One region of the Pseudarthrobacter cellobiosi genome, then DNA from elsewhere that is predicted to be linked to it. Evidence: riboswitches for the same ligand, from Rfam matches in the RefSeq annotation. Region 1 holds a riboswitch; each other region holds the start of a gene.

Region 1 (3,268 bases):
CCTCCAGCGGAGCCCGCTGCGGTGCCCGGCTGGAGCACCACAATCCGGTCCACCAGGTCCTTCCAGACGGACACGCGATGCTCCACCACAACGAGGGTGGCGCCGGTTTTGTCCAGGCAGCGGCCCACGGCGTCCCGGACTTCCAGCACGCCGGCGGGATCCAGGTTCGCGGTGGGCTCGTCCAGCAGGATCAGCCCGGGCCGCATCGCGAGTATCCCGGCCAATGCCAGGCGCTGCTTCTGCCCGCCGGAAAGGGCCGACGTCGGGTGGTCCAGTGGGAGCCCGCCGGCGCCAGCGCCGCCGTCGGCGTTCAAACCGGCGCCGGCACCGGCGTTCAAACCGCCGCCCCCGGCACTTCGCAGCCCGACGTCGTCGAGCGCTTCATGGACGCGCCGCCAGATCTCGTCCCGCGGAACGGCGAGGTTCTCGGCGCCGAAGGCGACGTCGTCGCCCAGACGCGAAAGCACCACCTGCGTTTCCGGATCCTGCTGCATCAGGCCCGAGCGGCCGCGCTGCCCGCGGGGCACCACGCCGTCGATCAGCAACGAACCGGTTTCGTCGGCGTCGTCCCCTTCGTCCCCCAGCACCCCTGCGAGCGCGTGCAGCAGCGTTGACTTGCCGGCGCCCGAGGGGCCCAGCAGCAGCACCCGCTCGCCAGGAGCGATGTCGAGGTCGAGCCCGTGGACGGCGGGCGCGGAACGTCCGGCATGCCGCCAGCCCCAGCCACGGGCGGACACCGCGGCGGGGCGCACTGCGGAGGCGCCGGCGTCGGAAGCGGTCATCAGTTGAAGACGGGCTCCGACGCTGCCTTCCGGGACGCGAACGAGCTCAGCACGCCGGTCTTGGCCAGGCCGCGGGTGGCGATCCAGGACAGCGCACCCGCAATGACCGCGCCGGAGATGGTGCAGAACACGATGTACGCGAGCTTGTCGCCGGGCTCGTAGGCGATGTTCCAGCCCCACGGCAGGAAGGAGTCATTGAGGCCGCAGAACAGGCCCGCGCCGGCACCGGCCAGCAGTGCGGCGATCAGGTTGTACTTCTGGTGCAGGAAGGACTTGAACCGGAAGTTGCCGTACACCAGCAGGAAGAACACCAGTTCGGCGCCCAGGCCCTGGAGGAGTCCGGAGATCAGCACCGTGGCGCCGTACTGCGAGCCCATGATGAGTTCGCCGGTGGCGGCCACCGCTTCGCAGAAGAGCGCCGCGCCGGGCTTGCGGATGATGAGCATGCCCAGCACTGCCGGGATCATCCAGCCGCCGGCGATCAGGCCGGTCAGCGGGGGGTAAACGGCGTTCATGGGGGCGGAAATGATGCCGGCGCCCTGGGACCAGGCCCAGAAGATCACACCGCCGGTGATGGCGATGAGCGCCGCCACCACGATGTCCACAACACGCCAGGTATTGCCGGTCTTTTTGATTGCTGCAGTTGTCATTTGGTCCTCCTGAGGAACAGGAGGGGAAAGTGCCCCGGCGTGCGGCGCTGCCGCCGTTTCCGGACACTTCGAGAACTCGACTCCCTTGCGCCGGTACTAACCGGATCAGGTTCGAGGGTCTGCGGCTGTCCGCACTCTCAGCGCCTAGCTGCGGTTCCCTGGCAATGCCAGTGATGCCCGACGGCGGCGCTCCCCTGTCGTAATAAATCTGCCCTGATGGGCGTGCTCCAGTTTACACCGCGGGCGGGGTAGATTGTGGGCCATGACTGCCAACAACCCGACTGTGACTGCGTTCAATCCCGATTCGACAGTGCCCCAGCCGGCGGGGCTGCTTGAGGCCCTGATAGCCCGGGTCGAAGCCGAGATCAACGAGCTGCAGTTTCCGCATTTCAGCAAGGACGACTCCCTCAACCTCGGGCTGCTCCTGGTGGAGCTGGGCAAGAGCCGGAAGCTGCCCATCGCGATCGACATCACCAAGGGTGACCAGGTCCTGTTCCACGTGGCCCTGGACGGCGCCACCCCGGACAACGAGCGCTGGATCCGGGCCAAGCAGCGCACCGCCGCCAGGTATGAGATCCCGTCGCTGCTGGTGGGCCTGCGCGGCAGGCTGCATGGCGGCCGGATCGAGGACCACGGCTGGTTCGACGAGTCCACCTACGCCCCGCACGGCGGCTGCTTCCCGGTCTACGTCACAGGCGTGGGTGCAGTGGCCACGGTGACGGTCTCAGGCCTGCCCCAGCAGCAGGACCACGATCTGGTGGTGGAAGCCCTGCGGGAGATTCTGGAGTCCATGCAGCCGGGTTAGGCTAAAGACAGTCCCGGATCCGCTCACAAGGAGTTCAACGAATGAACCTGTTCATCAAGCTGCTCGGCACTGCAATCAGCATCGGCGCCGGGTTCGTCGGCACCAAGATGGTCAATACCGTGTGGGAAAAGTCCACCGGCCGGAAGCCTCCCACCGGCAAGGATGAAGACACCCCCACGAGCCTTCGCTCGGCACTCACCTTCGCGCTCATTTCGGCCTCGGTCAGCACCATCATTCAGGTGCTCGCCAACCGCGGCACGCAGCGGGCCATCACCCGCTTCGCCAAGTCCCAGGACATCGTCTAACCCTGGCGAGCAGGCCGGCGGCTGACGCTCAGTCCCGCCGGCCGCCGTCGGACGCTTCATCCCTGGAGGACTCATCCCGGGCGGATCGCGCCGCCTGCTGAACCACGGCATCGAGTTCATCGGAGCTGAGCAGCTCCCGGTGCAGGTGTTTGGTCCGGTAACCGGCGCGGCCCACCATATGGGCGGAAACCGGCACCGTCAGCAGCTGGAAAATCCAGGCCACCAGCAGCACCGGCCACACCCACCAGGTGCGCAGCTGCAGGCCGATGGCCGCCAGGAGCAGGAACAGCCCCAGCACCTGGGGCTTGGTGGCTGCATGCATGCGGCTCAGCAGGTCCGGGAAGCGGAGCAGGCCTACGGCGGCGGCGAGCGACATCAGGGCACCCAGCACCAGGAACACCGCCGACACGGTATCGATGACGTTATCAACCACGCTGGCCTCAGGATTCATTGGCTTGCTCTCGCCGGTCGGCCACGAAGCGCGCAACGGTCACCGAGCCGATGAAACCGACGATGGACAGCGCCACCAGCAGCATCAGGTTGTTCAGGTGCCGGTTGACGGCCATGTCGATGCACAGGGCCGCACCGAGGATCGCAAGCAGGACGTCGGAGGCCAGCACCCTGTCCAGCAGCGAGGGGCCGCGGGCAATCCTGATGATGGCGCCCGCCGCAGCCAGCGAAAGAATGACTGCCGTGACAGCCAGGACGGTCTGCATCATGCTGCGG
Region 2 (3,268 bases), on a different contig from region 1:
TGTTTCAGAAAAGGGGTGAACCGACGTTCTGCACCCGTGGGGCGGGCCATACTTGAGGGTTCGAAGGACAGGATCCGGACGCGGAGAGAGGGGCCACGCAGATCGAGTACCTGTTTATTGTGCCAGATCAGCGTCCGGATTTCGACTTGACACGTCGGGATGGGGCAGCCGGGCGGACCCGGCGGGCCACGGCCGGTCTACGACGACCAGACATACACGCCGGTGCGTGCGGCGTCATCGACGGAGTTGGCAAGCTCAGCGAACTGCTGGACATACGTCCGGGCCTCGGCTGCGCCGAACGGCATGTCATCCTGGGCGGCCCACTTTTCAGCGACGTCGTCCAGGACATTGCCTTCGCCTTCAGTCTCGTAGCTGAGCAGGTCCGCGAGCGCACGCACCATGGCCGGCGGGACCCCGAGGAGGGAATCACTGGCCACGTCAACCATGGCCAGTTCGTAGTCCGCGCCACCGGCGTGCACCGCAACGCCGGCAAGATCGCCAAGCTGCTCGATTTCGAAATCGCTGATTCCGGGAATCCGCAGGGCCTGGCCCGCCGGGGAGCCGCCTGCATCCAGGACGTCCGCCCGCTTCAGAGCGGCATCGTGAGTGGAAACAAAAATTTCAGTGAAGCCCATGGGAACAGCCCTCATTCCATCGACGGTGCGGCCTGAAAGGGCAGCAGCAAGCGCCGCCCCGGCCGTTCAGAATCAGCCTAGTACAAGGCAGGCCGCACATTTGGCATCCGCACTCAGCGGACGGCGACACGGATATTGTTGCGCCACGGGTCCTCGAAGCGAAGCTCGGCGCCCGTGTGGTGCGAGGCCACACCGGCGACCTTCAGGCGGTCGGCGAGCGCTCCGACGTCATCCCCGGAAGGGACCTCGATGAGCACTTCGCCGAGGCCCAGGGTGTCCTTGCGGGGACCGGCTCCGCGGCTGTTCCACACATTCATGGCCATGTGGTGGTGATACCGGCCCGCGGAGACAAACAGTGCCTGCCCGTGCCAGCCGGCGGTCTTTTCGAAGCCCAGCGTGCCCACGTAGAAATCGTGCGCTGACTGGACGTCGCCCACCTGGAGGTGGACGTGGCCCACGCCGGCTTCGCTGGCCCGCTGGCCGGCCACGGAATCCTGGGTCAGGTGCTGCTCGAGGTAGCGCTGCGGCGGCAGTGCCAGGCTGTCCATCACTACATCCTTCCCGTTCCAGGACCAGTTTTCGCGCGGCCTGTCCCAGTACAGTTCGATGCCGTTGCCTTCGGGGTCATTGAAGTAGAAGGCCTCGCTGACGAGGTGGTCGGCGCTGCCGGTGAAGGACCGGGGTTCGTACTGGGCAGCGGTGGCTACCGTTGCGGCAAGCGAAGCCTGGTCGTCAAACAGCAGTGCGGTGTGGAACAGCCCTGCCTCTCCCCTGCCAGGCAGATTCAACGACGGAGCGGCCGCGAGGTGGACCAGCGGGCGTTGAAGGCGGCCAAGATAGACGCCGCCGTCCTGTTCCGCGACGACCTCCAGGCCGAGCGCACGCTGGTAGTAGTCGGTCATCAGCTTCATGTCGCCCACCTTGAGCATCACGGCGCCCATGGAGAGGTCGGCGGGAAGGAGATCCCGGCTGGTGGCTTCTGCAGTCATTTGAAAACTCCCGGTCCGTTGGCCTTCGGATGGAAGGCGGCTATGGTTCCAATTTACTTGAAGCTTCAATTTAATTCAAGTGGCGGCGCAGCCAAATTGCGACCGCTTTCCCGTGATTGCTGTCACCAGGCCACCCTCCGCCTGTGGTAGCTTCGACTTGACCACACGGGAGCCCTTGCAGGGGCTGAGATCGGGCTGACGCAGCCTGCGACCGTTGAACCTGTCCGGGTAATGCCGGCGAAGGAAGTGAGTATTCATTGAATACACAAGAAACACAGCTGATCCTTGCCAAAAATGAAGCCGACGTGGATCAAACGCTCCAGCCTGAAACCCAGTCACTGAAGTCCCACTCGCTGGCGTTTATCAACGATGAGGCCACGGGGATCCGGGTTCCCGTGACCGAAATCGCGCTGGAACCGTCGCCGAACGGCCAAGCGAACGGGCCTTTCCGGACCTACCGCACGGCGGGACCGGGCAGCGATCCGGTGGTGGGCCTCAACCCGTTCCGCTCAGAGTGGATCGCCGCCCGCGGCGACACCGAGCCCTACAGCGGACGGGAACGGAACCTGCTCGACGACGGCAGGTCGGCCGTGCGCCGCGGCGCAGCCTCTGCGGAGTGGAAGGGCGCACAGCCGGTGCCCCGCCGCGCCGTCGACGGCCGGACGGTCACGCAGATGCACTACGCGCGGCAGGGTGTCATCACCCCCGAGATGCAGTTCGTTGCCCTCCGCGAGAACTGTGACGTGGAACTGGTCCGCAGCGAAGTCGCTGCTGGCCGCGCCATCATCCCCAACAACATCAACCACCCGGAATCCGAACCGATGATCATCGGCAAGGCCTTCCTGGTCAAGATCAACGCGAACATCGGCAACTCCGCCGTGACCAGCTCCATCGCCGAGGAAGTGGACAAACTCCAGTGGGCCACCCAGTGGGGCGCCGACACGGTGATGGATCTGTCCACCGGCGATGACATCCACACCACCCGGGAATGGCTCATCCGCAACGCCCCCGTGCCCATCGGTACGGTACCGATATACCAGGCGCTGGAGAAGGTCAATGGCGAAGCCAACGCTCTGACGTGGGAAATCTTCCGGGACACGGTCATTGAGCAGTGCGAGCAAGGCGTGGACTACATGACCATCCACGCCGGTGTGCTGCTGCGTTACGTGCCGCTGACGGCCAACCGCGTCACCGGCATCGTCTCCCGGGGCGGTGCCATCATGGCAGGCTGGTGCCTGGCCCACCACCAGGAGAACTTCCTGTACACGCACTTCGACGACCTGTGCGAGATCTTCGCCAAGTACGACGTCGCGTTCTCCCTGGGCGACGGACTGCGCCCGGGAGCGACGGCGGACGCCAACGACGCCGCCCAGTTCGCCGAGCTCGACACCCTGGCTGAACTGACCCAGCGGGCGTGGGAATTCGACGTGCAGGTCATGGTGGAAGGTCCCGGGCACGTCCCGTTCCACCTGGTGCGGGAGAACGTGGAACGCCAGCAGGAACTCTGCAAGGGCGCCCCGTTCTACACCCTGGGGCCGCTGGTTACGGATATTGCCCCCGGCTACGACCACATCACGTCCGCCATCGGCGCCACGGAAATCGCCCGGTACGGCACGGCGATGCTTTGTTACGTCACGCCCAAGG
Region 3 (3,268 bases), on a different contig from region 1:
CAGGAATGAATTCGCGGCGCGTCGAAGAATTCCACCTCGAACCGGCACGACTGCCTGAAAGCCACCAGCATCGCCGCCCGTTCATCCGCGGAAGCACTCCGGCCGGCGTCGTCAGCCAAGGCGATGGCGTCACGCGTGGCCTGGGCGAAATCCTCGTCAGCATAGGCCCGGAGCCAGTCGGCATAAGGATGTGCTGCCGGTGCACCCGCAGCCAGGAACTCCGCGTGGAGAGTCTGTCCCACTTCGGCATACAGCCAGAAGCACGGCAGTACCGCCGCCACGAGGACCGCGTAGCTGCCGGAGGCAGAGGCCGCCAGCAGGTGGTCCACGTAGGACTTGGTGACAGGTCCCAGGACGGAGTCCACTGTCCTGGTGCTTAGCCACGTGCGGTGCAGTTCGGACTCGACCTCAAGGCATTGCTGGGCCGACTTTGCCCAGAACAGCTGGGCGGCTTCCGTGGGCGCCAGCGCGCTGGCCCGGGCGAGGACCCGCGAATAGCCGTTGAGGTAGATGGCGTCCTGGGCGAGGTAATAGGCAAACTGTTCCTCAGCCAATGTGCCGGCCTCCAGGTCGCGGATGAAATCCAGCCCGTAGATGGCTGCAAGATCCGGCTCCGACGCCCGGCGCAGCGTCTCTGCGAACTCGCCGGCTGCCGGAACCTGTTGCATGTGGTGGAAGTGGTTGATGGGGCCGTTGCCCGCGCCCACCTCAAGTTGGTCAGAGGCCTGCAGCGCGCCCACCAGCCAGGGCTTCACTTGCCGTAATGCGGCTTCCCAGTCCCCCAGCCGGGCCTGAGCCGTGGCAATGGCCGATGACAGCGAGCAGCCGGTGCCGTGGCTGTTGCGCGTGGGGATCCTGTCCCCGCTCACCTCCACCACCTCCTGGGCGAGCAGCCCGGCAGCGTTGACCAGGGCATCCGGGCACGCACCGCCGTCGAGATGGCCGCCCTTGACCAGTACGGTGGCACCGGTCGCGGCGGACAACCGCTGCCCCTGCCCGAGCGCGTCGTGCCATTCCCTCGCCTGCGGCTCCCCCACCAGGATGGCCAGTTCGGCCAGGTTGGGGGTGATCAGGTCCGCGAGCGGGAGCAGCTCCCGCAGGGCCGCCTCGGCAGACTCCTGCAGCAGCCGGTCGCCGCTCGTGGCCACCATCACCGGATCAAGAACGACGACGGCGGGACGCACCTTTTCCAGCCAGTCGCGGACCACGCCTATCACCGCAGCGTCGCCCAGCATGCCGATCTTGACCGCGTCGATGGTGATGTCGTCGCTGATGGCATCAAGCTGCTGGCCCAGGAAGGACGCAGGCGGGACGTGAACCGCCTGGACCCCCTGGGTGTTTTGGACCGTCAGCGCGGTGATGGCCGCCATGCCGTAGCCGCCAAGGGCGGCAATGCTTTTGAGGTCGGCCTGGACGCCCGCGCCCCCTGAAGGGTCCGATCCGGCAATGGACAGCACCCGCGGAACGTCACGCAACACCCGGACCGCAGAAGAGCGGCCTGGTGCGGGCCGGACCTCAGCCCGGGTTGCTGGGGCTTCCAGCAGAGCCGCCGCGGGTGTTGCAGGGGGAAGGACAGAAGTTGAAGCCAAAGGAGACATCCCTTCGCCGGTGCTAACCGGACAGGTTCAACGGGTGTGGATCTCAGCCGGCTCTCTGCGCGGCACCCCGTGTCAGTCACCAGCCTAGCGCTCCCCGGGACTTAACGCCGGACGCCCGGACGCAGCCTGTGATTCACAGGCACGTCCGGGCGCCGTTGTATTGGCTTGCCCTACTGCTTGGTCAGAGCTCCGAGGCCGGAACTCCTACGCCCAGGATGATGGGCGCGTTGGCGGCAACCGGTTTGTCGGCCACAGGAGCCTTGACGGGCTCCGGCGCCTTGGCGGCGTGGGTGTGTCCGGCGGGAGCCGCCGGAGCGGCTTCGTGATGCTCTACGGACGTGGCGTTGGCTGCGCCCTGGGCACGGCTGGCACTCCGGTTCCGCCGGGGACGGCGGGCGCGGGGCTCCTCGGTGTGGTCGGAGTAATCCTTCTCCGCCACGGCTGGCTGCCGCTGGCGGGCAGGTTCGGCCGACTGGGTTTCAGTTGCCTGGACTGCCGACGGCGTGCTTTCCGCTACAGGTGCCGGCTCGCCAAGGTGGGCGAAGGCCTCCGCGAGGCGGTCAAGTGTCAGGGCAGGTGCGTGCGGCTGGTCATCGTGGTGCGCCACGAACGGAAGCACCACCTGTTCGCCGCCGAATGTCAGCACTGCGGCCGGGCGGCCGTTGGAGTCGGTTTCGGACTGCCCAACCGGAGCCGGCACCGGAGCCGCAGGCTGCCGGCCCGCGGCAGCGGATGCGTGAGCCACCTCGTCGTCATGCAGATGCGCAGCGTGGGCTGCGGCCGCAATGTTCGCAAGCGCTGCCCGCGTGGCCTCCGCTTTCGCATGGCGCTCGGCATCGCTGGCTTCCGGGTGGACCGTGTGGATCTGCACCGGAGCTGCCGGTACCGTTTCCAGCGGCTGTCCGCCGCGTCCGCGGCGGCGCTTCCGGTCAGTGCGGCCACCCGGCTGGCTGTCCGGGCGCTGGCTGTCGGTGCGTATGTTATCGGTGCGCTGGGTTTCCGGGCGGCTGTCCACACGCTGCACGTGGTGCTCTGCGGCTACCGTATTGGCGCGGCGGTGTTCCACGGGGTCGTCGTGGGTGACGATCCCGCGGCCTGCACAGGTTTCGCACTGCTCGCCGAAGACTTCCAGGAGCCCGGTGCCCATGCGCTTGCGCGTCATCTGCACGAGGCCCAGCGAGGTCACTTCGGCCACCTGGTGCTTGGTCCGGTCGCGGCCCAGGCATTCCACCATGCGGCGGAGGACCAGGTCGCGGTTGGATTCGAGGACCATATCGATGAAGTCGATGACGATGATGCCGCCGATGTCGCGGAGCCGGAGCTGCCGGACCACTTCTTCAGCTGCCTCGAGGTTGTTCTTGGTGACGGTTTCCTCGAGGTTGCCGCCGCTGCCGGTGAACTTGCCGGTGTTGACGTCCACCACGGTCATGGCTTCGGTGCGGTCGATGACCAGCGAGCCGCCCGAAGGCAGGAAGACCTTGCGTTCCAGGGCCTTGTGGATCTGCTCATCGATCCGCCACGCAGCGAAGATGTCCTGGTCCTTGGTCCACTTTTCCAGGCGGCCCACGAGGTCCGGGGCCACGTAGGTGACGTAGGCCTCGATGGTGTCCCAGGCCTCTTCACCGGAGACGATCAGCTTGGAGAAGTCCTCGTTGAAGACGTCACGGACC

Evidence for each region. Region 1 has a riboswitch for thiamine pyrophosphate ahead of NG701_RS15285 (ECF transporter S component). Riboswitches for the same ligand answer to the same signal wherever they lie in the genome.
Region 2: it holds a riboswitch for thiamine pyrophosphate, as region 1 does, so the genes downstream of both, thiC (phosphomethylpyrimidine synthase ThiC) here and NG701_RS15285 (ECF transporter S component) in region 1, are expected to answer to the same signal.
Region 3: it holds a riboswitch for thiamine pyrophosphate, as region 1 does, so the genes downstream of both, thiD (bifunctional hydroxymethylpyrimidine kinase/phosphomethylpyrimidine kinase) here and NG701_RS15285 (ECF transporter S component) in region 1, are expected to answer to the same signal.

Annotation. Positions count from the first base shown of each region.
Region 1 covers NZ_JAMXBK010000026.1:319,894-323,161, forward strand. Annotated here, with positions in the region: gene NG701_RS15280 (ABC transporter ATP-binding protein) at 1-782, opposite strand, end outside; gene NG701_RS15285 (ECF transporter S component) at 782-1,432, opposite strand; TPP riboswitch at 1,497-1,638, opposite strand; gene NG701_RS15290 (heme-degrading domain-containing protein) at 1,695-2,237, shown strand; gene NG701_RS15295 (DUF4235 domain-containing protein) at 2,279-2,542, shown strand; gene mnhG (monovalent cation/H(+) antiporter subunit G) at 2,571-2,993, opposite strand; gene NG701_RS15305 (MrpF/PhaF family protein) at 2,983-3,261, opposite strand; gene NG701_RS15310 (Na+/H+ antiporter subunit E) at 3,258-3,268, opposite strand, start outside.
Region 2 covers NZ_JAMXBK010000021.1:179,525-182,792, forward strand. Annotated here, with positions in the region: gene NG701_RS07725 (hypothetical protein) at 198-635, opposite strand; gene NG701_RS07730 (VOC family protein) at 749-1,624, opposite strand; TPP riboswitch at 1,780-1,887, shown strand; gene thiC (phosphomethylpyrimidine synthase ThiC) at 1,882-3,268, shown strand, end outside.
Region 3 covers NZ_JAMXBK010000021.1:46,496-49,763, forward strand. Annotated here, with positions in the region: gene thiD (bifunctional hydroxymethylpyrimidine kinase/phosphomethylpyrimidine kinase) at 1-1,598, opposite strand, end outside; TPP riboswitch at 1,581-1,678, opposite strand; gene NG701_RS06995 (Rne/Rng family ribonuclease) at 1,780-3,268, opposite strand, start outside.